4 regions of the Ruegeria sp. O11 genome follow, and region 1 is predicted to be linked to each of the others. Evidence: riboswitches for the same ligand, from Rfam matches in the RefSeq annotation. Region 1 holds a riboswitch; each other region holds the start of a gene.
What was found. A riboswitch is a leader RNA that binds a small molecule or an ion and turns the genes downstream of it on or off. The one in region 1 is predicted to bind cobalamin.

Region 1 (3,380 bases):
TGCAGCGCCGGGCTGCGGGCACAGGCGTCGCAGCACAGTTAATCGCGGCCAATGTGGATGTGCTGTTCATCGTCAGTTCCTGCAATGCCGACTTCAACCTGCCCCGACTAGAGCGCTATCTTGCGCTGGCCCATCAGGCAGGCAGCTATCCGGTGATCGTTCTGACCAAGTCGGACACCTGCGACAACGCAATTGCTTATGTCGAACAGGCCCAGTCACTGGCCCCGTTTCTGACAGTTTTGGCCGTAAATGCCTTGGATCAGTCCGATATCGAACAGGTCCTGTCGTGGTGCCCGAAGGGACAGACCAGCGCCCTGGTCGGATCGTCTGGCGTTGGCAAGACGACACTCGCCAACGGGATGACTGGACAGGATCAAGCCACCGCAGGCATTCGCGAAGATGATGCGCGTGGCAGGCACACAACAACAGCACGTGCGTTACATCGAATGAGCAACGGAGGTTGGTTGATCGATACACCCGGTATGCGTGCGTTGCGCCTGTTGGACGCGCAAGAGGGTGTGGACGAGGTATTCTCGGACATCTCTGACCTGAGCCTGAACTGCCGATTCTCTGATTGTCAGCACGACACCGAGCCCGGCTGTGCGATACAGGCTGCAATCGAAACCGGGGCACTTGATCCCGCACGGCTGGACCGATGGCACAAGCTGTGTCGCGAAGATCAGCACAATTCGGCTTCGGTGGCACAGGCACGCGCACGCGACAAAGCGTTTGGGAAAATGGTGCGCAGCGTGATGCACGAGAAAAAATCCCGCAAGGGACTGTGACCTTTCTGGGCACCGGTTACCGGTGCCCAGCATTTCAGGCGATCAACCGGGGCCAGACGGCAGCGTTTCGCCGGGCAAACGCGCCGATATGGCCGACTTCGGATAACCCGAATTCATTTGCCGAAAGCAGATGGCGCCGCGCGCCAGAACCATAGAGGTCGGCAAGCCGCCAAACCGCCTGGGGGGGGGCACAACCTGATCATCCTCAAAGGCGAATATGTCAACTTGCCTGCCCATGTCGGCCCAGCGGTTTGCCGGCAAGGTGTCTCCGATTTCGGGTACATAACTTTGGGGCGCTGTGCACCATTTGCGCCATTGCCAGTAAACTTGGGATGGCAGATCTGTTCCAAAACCCAAAGCCTTTCCAGGCAAATACCCGAGCGAATGTACCGCCAGGGGCGCATGACCGTACCAGAACAACGTCGCCAAAGCACGGTAAGGCCAAGGATGATCCCTCAGCGTAACCAGACCGGAACAGACACAGATCATCCTGTCGATCTGATTGATATCGGGTTGGACCGGACCAAACATCCCGCCCAAAGAATGCCCGATACTCCAAAGCTTGGCCTGTGGAAACCTCCGCCGCATTTCGGTCCGTGCAGCCGGAATGTCGATCAGCGCCCAATCCGCCATGGTGACACGCGATTGCTTTTGTGAGCCTGTCAGAGAGTGACCAAAATCCCTGTAGTCATAGGTAAGGCAGGCCATGCCGTGCGCTTTTGCAAGCCAACTTGCGAAATGCTGGTAGTAATCTCTGGGCACACCGGTTGCGCCGTTGATCACAACAACTTTGTCTGGTTCTGCGACAGGGTGATAGAGCCGTGCCGACAGTATTGCCGGGCCGGACTGAAACTGAATGTCCTCGGTGACAACCGCTTGCTGTGTGTCCAACATGGTGCCCTCTGAAATCAACTGAACCGATCAGTTCACCCAAGGCGCGCCGAGTCAAGGTTGACGTGGCTGGACCGTGCGTCACATGCCATCATCAATCTTCTTGACTCCCGAACGATTGTACCGCTAGCGATGACGTGATGGTTCTCGCGCCCAACTGGGCCGGGATGAAAAGGGAACACGGTGCGGTTCTGCCCGGATAAAACCGGAACGAACCCAGTCCGAGACTGCCCCCGCAACTGTAAGCGGAGAGCGATGTCGAAATGCCACTGGCCTTGAAGGTCGGGAAGGTCGGCAAAGCAATGACCCGCAAGTCAGGAGACCTGCCATCAAATCGAAACTGAAACTCGGGCGGGGTGTCCGGGCAGGGCAAGACCGCATGCATGCTGTCCCTCCTGATTGATGCCCCTGCCCTGCGCGGAGGGCGCATGAATGATCTGGAAGACCAACACGCATAAATTCTCGGCAACAATTTGCCAACGGACCGGGAAAAACTGCCCCGCTTTGGCACGACTGGCACGGGCACTGGCCACTTCGGTTGGAAAAGCTGGCCCCACGACCACCGCAGGATTCGGAATCGAAGGAAGCTGCGATTTGACTCATTGCGCCAGTGGGTGCACCGCCCGATTTCGCTCCGGTCCCGAAGAAACCCGAGTGTTCTGTGATGCCGATTCAGACGTCGCGATCGACCATCTGGACAGCTATGCAGACCTGATGTTTGGCACGGACTCGCACCCCATCCCTGGAGGCACCTTGTCCCGACCGCCTTGCGCGATGCTGGAAGTGTTAACCCTGGGCGGAAGTACTCGGGCGCAGGCTGAATACCGTCCGTCGGCTTGATCGCTATTCGGCTACCAAGACACTGGCAGGCGCAGTCGCCCAGCGCAGCTGCGCGTCGGTTTCAACTGCACATGGGCGTAACGCTCGCAATCTATTCAATGCCTCGTCCGGGTGCTCTCCACACTCGACCATTAAGCGTAATACAGCCATACCAGAACGGCCACATCCGCCTTTGCAGTGGATTAGTACTCGGCCTCCACCCGATAATGCGTGGCGAGCGGACTCGCTGGCATCCACCCAGCGCATATCAATGTCGTCGGAAGGTATACCGTAATCCTCGACTGGCAGATGAACCCAGCGACAAGCGCGGCTGCGAACATCGGCCCCAAAATCCCTGGCGCCATCAAGGATCATCTCGACCTCGGTAGTCATTGACAGAATAAGGCCGGGCTTCCATCCGGTAACCGCATCAAGATCACCGGAATAGTCTCCTCCTCGCCCTGGCATTGAAGTTAACGCAAGCGTGCCCCCGCCCACTTGAAGTGCATGGATAACAATCTGAGCCATTCTACGCTCCCCCCGAAACGCTGATCAGAAAATCTTTCTGGCTGGTCTTAGACTGTACGATATTAACCGCGTCGGCCAGCAATCCAAAATGAAAATCCTCGCGGCTTGCTGTGGACGCGGGCAGCGGGGGCCTCTACGCTGCGGCGTAACTCGAATCCGACAGAGCAGACATGACCGATACGCCAAGCCCCGCCTACCAGGTTCTTGCCCGCAAATACCGTCCTGAAACCTTTGCCGATCTGGTCGGTCAGGACGCGATGGTACGCACACTGAAAAACGCGTTCGAGGCGGACCGGATCGCTCAGGCCTTTATCATGACCGGCATCCGTGGCACCGGTAAAACAACCACAGCCCGGA
Region 2 (3,380 bases), on a different contig from region 1:
CTTGCCTCTACCAGTGACTGAACATTGCCTTCAGGCAAACGGATATTGATGTATTCATCCACATCCAGGCTCATGATCCAATTTGCGGACTGATAGCTCGGATGACTGCGAGATCGGGTAAAAGCCCGGTTCTGGGGCGCAGCGCGTGGTCCGATCTTGTTGCGCTCATGATGCGCCCAGCCTAAGGCCTGCATCCGATCACCGATGACATCTGTGCCATCAGAACAGTCGTTGGTGTAGATCAGGATATCATTGAACCCGATTGCGCGGTTGTAAGCCACCCAATCGATCATAAATGGCCCTTCGTTCTTCATCGTCGTCACGATGAGAAAGGTCTCGTTTCCCATAAGTTAAACTCTTGCCTGTGCCATTATCGGACTATTGTTGATCTGTTTAGAATAGCCTCCGGAATTTGTCCAACGCAGCAAGTCCCAGGAATAACTGGCTACCGCGCTCAGCGCCCCAGGAGGATCTGATGAAATTGATGGAACTCAATATGCACTCAGCGTTTGCTAAAATTGAGTTAACCGACGACTTCATCAGAGCTTTCCTGCGACAATCCGAATTGCCACCTCCGAACCGCAGATAGCCGTGGCATCATCAAACGAAACTCTTCATGAACATCAGCACATTATGTTTTACCGATTCTGAGGAACCACTTCGTAACCCGGCTCTTCCGGCTCATCATCCTGCATTTCCGCGGGGAACCCCGGAGCACGGATATCCAGCCCCGTGGCGTCCTCAAGGCGTTTGATAATGTTGGGGGAAAGTTCCCGGTCACCGTAACGTGCGATTCCGTCGTCGAAGATTTCCATCATCACCGGGTTTATCTCCAGCGGCACCCCGGCGCGGTCGGCGACCTCCTGAAACAGACCGATGTCTTTTTTGACCAGATCCATGGTGAATGAGATATCGCGCGACCCATTCAGGATCACCTGGCTTTCCGTTTCGTGTACAAATGATGTGCCCGATGAAATTTTGATTGCCTCATAGGTCGTGCCAAGATCCATCCCTGCGGCCTTTGCGGTCACCAAAGCCTCGGCGCAAGTGATCAGATTTGCGGTTGCCAAATAGTTTGTCAGCACCTTCAACACTGAGGCCGATCCCAAATCGCCTGTGTGCAAAACGCGGCGCCCCATCGTCGTCAGGAACGGCAGAATGCGCTCAAATGTTTCCCGATCGCAACCTGCGAAGATCGAAATATTGCCCGTAGCCGCCCGATGACATCCGCCCGATACCGGGCAATCGACTGCAGCCCCCCCACGTTCGATCACCGAAGCACCCAATCGTTTTACTTCCGCTTCGTCGGTGGTGGACATTTCCATCCAGATCTTACCGGATGTCACTTCGGACAGCATCTCCTGCATTACCGCGTCCGAGGCGGCAGGAGATGGCAGACAGGTAATCACGGCGTCACAATCCCGCATCAATTGAGCGGGGCTTTCAGCTGCCTTCGCACCCTGCGCGACAAAACCAGACACAAGATCAGGGTTGAGGTCATGAACGGTCAGGTCAATCCCATTGCGCAGCAGCGAGCCCGACAATTTTCCGCCCACGTTTCCCAGCCCGATGAAGCCTACTTTCATATGACGCTCTCCCTGTTCGTCTTTCCATGCACATGCCAACACGCCCGTTGACCTAAGTCATGCCGTCCAGCGACCCTCAGAGGTCGCTTTTTTGCCCCTGTACGCACAGTTGAGCGAGACTCGCTTGACAAGGGGGGTGATGCTGTCCCAAGAGCCAAGTGTTGGTGTCTGCAGCAGCAGATGAAAAGGGAATGCGTCAGCGGATTTTCCGTCAAACGCAGCCGCCCCCGCGACCGTGACCGGAGAGGGTGCCCAAGCCACTGGCGAATGCCGGGAAGGCGGGACATCCGACAGAGCACCGCTCTGACATCCGCAAGCCGGGAGACCTGCCAACGCCCGAAGATGAAACCGGACGGGGTGTTCCGGTGTGGGGCTTTGATCGGCCCGCATGAAACCCCGTCCCCCACGAAGAGGATTTGGGGGGATGAGAGACATGACCGACACCACACCGGTCGAACTGCTGGTCTGCACCACCTGTCGTCGCGGCCTACCCGTCGAAGACGACGCCCAACGCCCCGGCACATTGCTGCACAAAGCGCTTGAACAGGCCACCCTGCCCGAGGGCATCACCTTGAAAGCAGTAGAATGCCTTTCAAACTGCGATGAGGGCTGTTCTATCGTGCTGCGTGGTGGACCTGATCGATGGACATTCGTCTATGAGCATCTGAGCGAAACCGATCACGTCGAAACCATCATTGAAGGTGCCACCAAGTACCTTCAGACCGAGGACGGGCTGGTCAAATGGCGTGAACGCCCCGAACACTTCCGCAAGAATTGCGCGGCCCGTATTCCCCCGATTGGAGCGCTGAAATGAGCAATCTCGAAAAACTGCCCGTCACCGTGATCACCGGCTTTCTGGGCTCGGGCAAAACGACGCTGGTCAAGCATTTGATGCAGAACCCGCAAGGCAAGCGCTTGGCTGTTGTAGTCAATGAGTTCGGCGATGTGGGTGTCGATGGCGATATCCTGAAATCCTGCGCAATCCCGGATTGCCCAGCAGAAAATATCATGGAACTGGCCAATGGCTGCATCTGCTGCACTGTGGCCGACGATTTCATTCCCACGATCGAAGCGCTTATGGCCTTGGAGCCGCGCCCCGATCACATTCTGATCGAAACTTCGGGCCTGGCCCTGCCTAAGCCGCTGCTCAAAGCGTTCGACTGGCCAGACATTCGCTCGAAAATCACAGTCGACGGCGTGATCGCTTTGGCCGATGCCGAAGCTGTCGCTGCTGGTCGGTTCGCACCCAATGTCGAAGCGGTAGACGCCCAGCGCCTTGCCGATGAGTCGATCGACCACGAGACGCCACTATCGGAGGTGTTTGAAGATCAGATCTCTTGCGCCGACATCATCCTGCTGACCAAGCCGGATCTGGCCGGTCCCGAAGGTGTCGCCAAAGCCAAAGAGGTCATCGCGGCCGAAGCCCCTCGCCCCCTACCCGTCGTCGAAGTCGCCGAAGGTGTCGTGGACGTGCGCGTTGTCTTGGGCCTTGAAGCTGCCGCCGAGGACGACATGGAAGCGCGTCCCAGCCATCATGATGGTCATCACGATCACGAGCATGACGATTTTGAAAGCATCATCGTCGAACTGCCGGAACAGACTGATCCGCTGGATCTGGTCGCCAAGATCGAACGCCTGGCAAAGGAACTGAACATCCTGCGCGTCAAAGGCTATGCCGCGGTTCAGGGCAAGCCCATGCGCCTGCTGGTACAGGCCGTCGGCTCGCGGGTACGTCATCAGTATGACCGCCCGTGGGAACCTGGTGAAGAGCGCCACTCGCGCCTCGTGGTCATC
Region 3 (3,380 bases), on a different contig from region 1:
CAGAAATGCGCCTCAAATGGCGACTGCATGTAGTTCGAGGCAAAATCGCTCGCAGTCTTAAGATGTCGCCTGCCTTTTTGTGTGGCAAATGCGCGAAACAGGGCCACCAACCCTCGAGCGATCAGCTTCAATGACCAGCTGCGACGCTTATTTGCCGCGTGCTGGAGGGCTTGCAGCGTGGCGATCAGGCTGCTTAGCCGTTCATAGTCGTCGGAAAGGTAGCTGGGGAAAGTGTCCTGATCGACAAGAACAAAGTCAAACTCATCGCTGATTTGCGAGATGTTGAGTTGTGAAAGTGCCTCGACGTCGATCAGTTTGGTGCCCGGCACATCAAATAGTTTGACCGCCATTCCATGGGCATCGGTTTTACGATCGTCCAGATGCGCACCGTTGGAAAAGCGAACTGCTGCAGAATAACTTGCTGCTTTTTCGAAAAGGCCATGGCGCAACCTTTCCGGCAGATCGTCCCGGATTGTGAAAGTGGCTTTGACACATCCATGGCTGCGCCCATGTTGCGCTCTTAACCTTCGACCTTTCCACTTCGCGATCACTTCAAAATTCTGATCGATGATATCGTCAACCACGTCTTCAGGTGAAGTGTTTGGCAAAGAATGTGTCAACGAACCCCCTTTTCCCGAGCAAGCCCAGGCAATAATTAACCTCTACAAATATATCCGACAGCCAGCCCCTTCTAAATGCCCGCAGATTAACCCTTTTTGGGTTTTCTTTCAAACGAAGTGACTTATGGCAGCCTTTTTGCCTCATTCCTTTTGATCTCAAACAGCCGTTTTCGCGTCAGAATGAAGTATACCGGTCAATAGTTGGTAGGGTGGGATCCATCGATTTACGACTTCAAAACGGACACGGTTGGCGCCGTATTCGCTGGCGTTGCGTTGGCTTACCTTCGAAGACTTAAGCTGACAGAAAGTTATTGACGCATTTCTTGATCTCGGGCACTCAGGCAGCAGATGGTTCCCAACGATACGTCAGAGGGATGAAAAGGGAATACGGTGAGGAATGCCAAGCGGCGCCAATTCCGTAACTGCCCCCGCAACTGTAAGCGGTGAGCTATGCCAAATAGCCACTGACCCCAAGGGTCGGGAAGGTTGGCCAAGCGCGGACCCGCAAGTCAGGAGACCTGCCATCAATTGTTCAACCAACCCGGGGCGGGGCGTCCTGGAAGGAGGTATTGATGGCACGTTTCACACGTGTGCACACGACTGGCAGCTTCCGTCTGCGCTTGGAAACAAGCGGAGTGAGAAATGCGAAAATCGCTGATCAATACATTGTCGACAACGTGAACCGCCGACGCGGGGTGCCCAAAGCGGTGTTCAGAATATTCAATGTGTTACGATATAACATTGCAAAAACCTTAATTGCGCAATAAACGGTGGCGAGATGACGAACAATGTTGATCATATCCTTCTTGTCTGCGCGAGCTGCAGAAGTGGCGAAAGTGCAAACAAAGTACCCCAGGCGTTGAAGCATAGATTGCCGAGGGAATTTGTGATCCGCTCTGTGAATTGTATGGCGGGTTGTGAAAGGCCAACCACCATCGGCTTTCAGTCCTTTGGCAAAGCACAATATCTATTTGGTGACATTTCTACAGATGAAGATTTGGACGCGATCGTTGAATTTGCCCATCAGTATCTGCGCAGTGGCGATGGTTGGACAAATGCCACTGATCGGCCACGGGCATTGTTCACAAAAACTCTCTCACGCCTGCCGCGTATTGAGCTTGAGGAAGCGCTATGACCAAGCAAAGCTTTCTGATTGCCGAAAATCTGGAATATTACGCGCTTAACGGAGATATCTTGTTGCAAGGCGTTTCGTTCGCCTTGGACGAAGGCGCTATTCTTGCAATCGCTGGTCCGAACGGGGCAGGTAAAACAACGCTTTTGAATCTACTCTGTGGTGCCGAGGCACTGGCATTGGGGGATGTGCGTATGAATGGACAAAGCCTCAAGCACCTATCCGCAAATGAACGCGCCCGCATGATAGCCGTTGTCAGCCAGCAGGAATTTCCTGACGGGCGTCTGTCACTGCGTGATTATGTGGCATTGGGTCAGATTCCCATTCGCGCAGATCGCTCGGCCGAAGATCATGCGTGCGAACTGAACCGGATACTTGACCTCACCGATCTGGCTCCATTGGCAGAAAAGCGGATGGCTCAGCTTTCTGGGGGCGAGCGTCAGCGTGCGCATATTGCGCGCGCCTTGGCACAAAACCCCTCATTGCTGTTTCTCGATGAACCCACAAATCATCTGGACCCTGACGCAAAGGGGCGGATGCTATCGCTGGTCGCTGATCTTGGGGTCACAGTGGTAATGATCGTGCACGATCTGGTCATGATCCCTGAATTCGCTACACATGTTGCTTTGATGAAATCCACGCGCCTGACCGGATTTGGCACGGTCGCCGAAGTTCTGACGCCCGAACGGGTCCGTGAAACCTTTGGCGTGGATTATCTGTGCTTTCACCATGAGGGTCGCGTGATACCGGCTCTTGATATCCGAAGAACCACTGTTTCTACATAAACTCAGGAGAATATTGATGAAACACATCTGGTCCGTGGCTTTGGTCACTGCCATTGCAAGCAGCGCTGCAGCGCAGGAAGTCACCGTGGACAATTGCGGCGAACCCCTTGTGTTTGAGACGTTGCCGGAACGGTTGGTCGTGCATGACATGAACATGACGGATATGGCTTTTGCTTTGGGGCTACAGGACAAGATCGTCGGCCTCACCGGGATCACCGGCTGGTACAAGACCAGCCCGGAATTCGATACCTTGCGGGGTGACATTCCGGAGCTCGCGCCGAAATACCCCACTGTTGAGAATCTCGTCGCAGCGGACCCAGATTTGTTTTTCGCGGGCTGGTATTATGGAATGAAACCGGGTGGGGATGTGACACCAGACACATTGGAACCCTTCGGGATCAAAACCATGATCCTGACCGAAAGCTGTGTGCATTTGGACAAGGATCGCCCCGAGTCCAGCATGGACCTGCTGTTTGACGATGTTCTGCGTCTTGGCAAGGTTATGCAGGTCGAGGACAAGGCCGAGGCGCTAGTGAGCGAATGGAAAGACGAATTGGCCGCGATCGAGGCGCAAACGACCGAGTTGCCGAAACCTCGAGTTTTCTTGTTGGATGGTCCGGCGGATGCACCGTTCACTGCTGGGAAGTTTGCCATTCCCGATGCTATGATCGCTGCGGCGGGTGGTGAGAATGTCACCCATGACATGGATACAAGCTGGGGGCGTAGTTCCTGGGAAGCCGTGGCCGCATCTAACCCCGAATTCCTGGTGCTGCTGGATTATCAGACCGGCAACGGCGCGGCAGATACCTTCAAATTCCTGCAAGAGCATCCGGTGATGTCGCA
Region 4 (3,380 bases), on a different contig from region 1:
CGCGCACCACTTTAGCAATCGCGGCGCGTTCTTGATCGGACAGAGACGCAACCATCACGGTTCCAACGCTTGCAACAGTCGTCGGCTGAGCACCGATCTCGGCAACCTCAACGGCAACTCCCATGATTTCGGCCACCTCGTTTGCGGACATGGTCACTTCAGCCACATGGCCCGCGCCGAGATCGGCCTTGAAGGTATGCGCAACAGGTTTTGTGGGGATATACAAAAAGAACCCGTCTCCATCGGTAACGGTGTGACCTAGTTCAGCACCATCGGGGCCGTAGACGAAAACTTCCTGGTCGCTTGCCATATCGCCATTGGAAAACCCCAGCTCACCCTCGATCGCTTCGCCAGCGGGGAAAACCCCCGCGATGACCTTGTGTGCGAGGGCCGAAATCGGTGTGAGCATCAGCGTGGCAATAACAACCAGTTGTTTCATGTTAAAACCGCCTTTTTGAACAGTTCCGGTTTCACCTTGCGCGCCAACATCACGGCAAACCCCGTAAGCATGGCTTCAATGCCCATAACCGGTATATGGGCGAAAAACACCAGCTTGGCCGCAGGCAGGAACGCCTCACCGGACATCGCCAGTGAAACGGCAACAAACGCGGTTGTGGCTGCGACTGAGAACGCCCCCCCGATACCGCCCCAAATCGCCCCCTGAAAGGGTGAGCCTCGGGCGGTGAGGCGGCCAAAGATCATCCAGGTCAGTACCGCCGGAAGGGCAATATTCAGCGTATTGATCCCAAGCACAGTCAATCCGCCAAATCCAAAGAATACAGCCTGTAACAGCAGCCCTACGAACAAAGCTGGAAAGGCGGCCCAACCGAGCAAAAGCCCGGCCAGGCCGTTCAGGATCAGATGCACAGAAGATGGGCCAATCGGCACATGAATCAGCGAAGCAACGAAGAAACTGGCTGACAGAACACCCGCTGTGGGAATGCGATCCAGATCCAGCGACTTCAGCCCCATTGCAATCCCGCCTGCAGCAGCGATCGCACCGCCGACTACGACAGGGTTCGAAAGAGCACCATCTACAATGTGCATAAGGGCTTACTCCAGATCCCAGGCGCGGATCCAGATTACGGCATCCTGGCTCAGCTCTTTACCTTCATGCTCGGTTTTCGGACCAGAGCCCAGAGCAGCGAAACCCCAGTAACCGGCCTTGGGTACACCAAAACTGAAATAGCCATTCTCGTCCGAAATCGCTACCAGCGCACCACCTGGCAGCGGTGACACTGTCGGTGCAGCGGCGCCCGTGCCTTTCAGGTCAGGGGCGGCGGCGATGTATTCGATCTCAATCTCGACCCGTGCAACTGGTTTGCCCTCGCTCAGCACGCGACCCGTGAAAGTAGAGCCCGCAATGATGTTGTAGGGCTTGTTCAGCGGCAGGATTTCTGTTGCCAGACCTTGCGGCTGATCCCAGTCGGTGGGCAGTTCATTTCGGTTCAGATAGGCCTTGGTGATCTGCTGGATATAAATGTCCTCAGATTCTTCGTAGTAAGGCGCAGGAACGGTCACCACCACATAGTCGCCCGAACGCTTCACCGGGACCGAGCCTTTGAACGCCTTGGCGCTGTTGTCTGGGCCGTCAAATGTGGTTTCTTCCAATGTGTCCAGCAGATCGGTTTTACTGCCGTTGTGGATCACATAGAATTCTTCCGGTTTTTCAAGCGTCATCACATGACCGGCTTCAAACGGGTGCCAGAATATCAGCTTTACCGGCACAGCACCGGGTCGCTCGATAATCGTGTTTTCTGTGTATTCCAGTAGGAAATGAGCGCTCGCAAACGTAGGCATCACTGCAGCAGCTGCGGCTGCCAAAAACAACTTCTTCAAAACTCAGTCCTTCTCAGGTCGCGCCTTCCCCGGCACATATTTGGTTTTGACTTGGGGAGGGCCCGCGTCCGTTCGTCGACCGAGACAAACGGATACAGCGCACACCCCGTCGCCGACAATGAGCACCCTTTCCGAGGGCGCGTGTTCGGCAGGTCTCCTGACTTGCGGGTCAGGGCGCTATGCTGGCCTTCCCGGGATATCCCAGTGGCATTGTCAGCCGCGCTCGCCGCTTACAGTTGCGGGGGCAGTTGCAGATTTGGCGCGAAGAGCGCCGCACTACATTCCCTATTGCTCCCAGAGGAATCCCCCGGAACCGAACATGGCGTGTTCATGCCAGAACATGCAAAGCGCGGTCAACAATCGTTTCCGTCACTAAGCGGGCCATTTGCGAAATTTGAGTACACACATGCGCTCGATCAGTATCGGATTGATCCTGACAGCTTCATCACAGCCGTATTACAGCCATCTTATCTTGCGTCATGTCATGCATGGTGTAGCCGATACCGCCGGTGTTGTACCCTGATTGACGGCGACCCGCGAATGGCATCCAGTCGACCCGAAAAGCAGTATGATCGTTCACCATTACGGCCGTGGCGTCCAAATACCGCACAGCTTGCATTGCTGTATCCAGGGATTTGGTAAAGACCGACGCCTGAAATGCAAAAGGAAGGCCGTTTGCAGCGTCGTATGCAGCACTAAGATCATCATATTCATAAACACAGACAACCGGCCCGAAGATTTCGGAGATGGACACGCTCGCATCAGCGGGTGGGTTTAGAAGGACAGTCGGTGCATAGGTCGTTCGGCCCAGCCGTTTACCCCCTGTCATTACGCGGGCACCTCCCGCAACCGCTTCGTCTACCCATTGTTCTACTCGATCAACTTCACCCGGACGGATCAGTGGCCCACATTCCACTCTGGCGTCACGGGCATCACCCACCTTCAACGCTGAGGCGGCTTCTGCCAACTTTCGAGCGACCGTTTCCGCCATCCCTGATGGAGCAAAAACACGCTGAACCGAGACACAAACTTGACCGGAATGATAAAATCCACCCTTGGTCAACAAGGGGATCATGGCATCAATGTCGGCTGTCTCATCGATGATAACTGGCGCCGCTCCGCCGTGCTCCAACGCGCATCGCGTCCCCGGCGCCAGCTTCGAGCGCAGCATCCACCCGACACGTGCCGATCCGATGAAAGAAAAGATTCCGACGCGCGCGTCCGTGATCATCCGTTCAGCTACATCATTTTGGCAAATCGCCAGATGGCACCACTCCTTTGGCAGGCCAGCCTCATACAGGATGTCGACAAATGCTTCGCATGACAGTGGTGTATCAAGCGCCGGTTTGACGAGGACCGGGCATCCAGTGGCCACAGCCGGGGCCACCTGATGTACGATCAAGTTCAACGGATGGTTAAACGCGCTTGCGGCAACCACAACGCCGATGGGTTCACGCTGTGTAAAGGCAATCCGACCCGATCCTGCTGCTGTCAGATCCATCGGTATTTCCCGGCCCGCCATCTGCCCGATTTCATGGATA

Region 2: linked by a shared signal. The riboswitch ahead of ACRZ91_RS00315 (DUF1636 family protein) and the one ahead of ACRZ91_RS12070 (hypothetical protein) in region 1 are both predicted to bind cobalamin.
Region 3: linked by a shared signal. The riboswitch ahead of ACRZ91_RS19740 (DUF1636 family protein) and the one ahead of ACRZ91_RS12070 (hypothetical protein) in region 1 are both predicted to bind cobalamin.
Region 4: linked by a shared signal. The riboswitch ahead of ACRZ91_RS19015 (DUF4198 domain-containing protein) and the one ahead of ACRZ91_RS12070 (hypothetical protein) in region 1 are both predicted to bind cobalamin.

The regions. Positions count from the first base shown of each region.
Region 1 covers NZ_JBQERS010000005.1:101,873-105,252, forward strand. Annotated here, with positions in the region: gene rsgA (ribosome small subunit-dependent GTPase A) at 1-785, shown strand, start outside; gene ACRZ91_RS12065 (alpha/beta hydrolase family protein) at 828-1,679, opposite strand; cobalamin riboswitch at 1,801-2,021, shown strand; gene ACRZ91_RS12070 (hypothetical protein) at 2,109-2,516, shown strand; gene ACRZ91_RS12075 (protein-tyrosine phosphatase family protein) at 2,520-3,023, opposite strand; gene ACRZ91_RS12080 (DNA polymerase III subunit gamma/tau) at 3,194-3,380, shown strand, end outside.
Region 2 covers NZ_JBQERS010000001.1:65,539-68,918, reverse strand. Annotated here, with positions in the region: gene ACRZ91_RS00325 (glycosyltransferase family 2 protein) at 1-347, opposite strand, end outside; gene ACRZ91_RS00320 (NAD(P)-dependent oxidoreductase) at 639-1,586, opposite strand; cobalamin riboswitch at 1,732-1,934, shown strand; gene ACRZ91_RS00315 (DUF1636 family protein) at 2,020-2,400, shown strand; gene cobW (cobalamin biosynthesis protein CobW) at 2,397-3,380, shown strand, end outside.
Region 3 covers NZ_JBQERS010000016.1:27,364-30,743, forward strand. Annotated here, with positions in the region: gene ACRZ91_RS19735 (catalase family protein) at 1-620, opposite strand, end outside; cobalamin riboswitch at 953-1,160, shown strand; gene ACRZ91_RS19740 (DUF1636 family protein) at 1,399-1,755, shown strand; gene ACRZ91_RS19745 (ABC transporter ATP-binding protein) at 1,752-2,537, shown strand; gene ACRZ91_RS19750 (ABC transporter substrate-binding protein) at 2,554-3,380, shown strand, end outside.
Region 4 covers NZ_JBQERS010000014.1:92,166-95,545, reverse strand. Annotated here, with positions in the region: gene ACRZ91_RS19025 (cobalt ABC transporter permease) at 1-439, opposite strand, end outside; gene cbiM (cobalt transporter CbiM) at 436-1,047, opposite strand; gene ACRZ91_RS19015 (DUF4198 domain-containing protein) at 1,054-1,839, opposite strand; cobalamin riboswitch at 1,970-2,172, opposite strand; gene ACRZ91_RS19010 (aldehyde dehydrogenase family protein) at 2,285-3,380, opposite strand, start outside.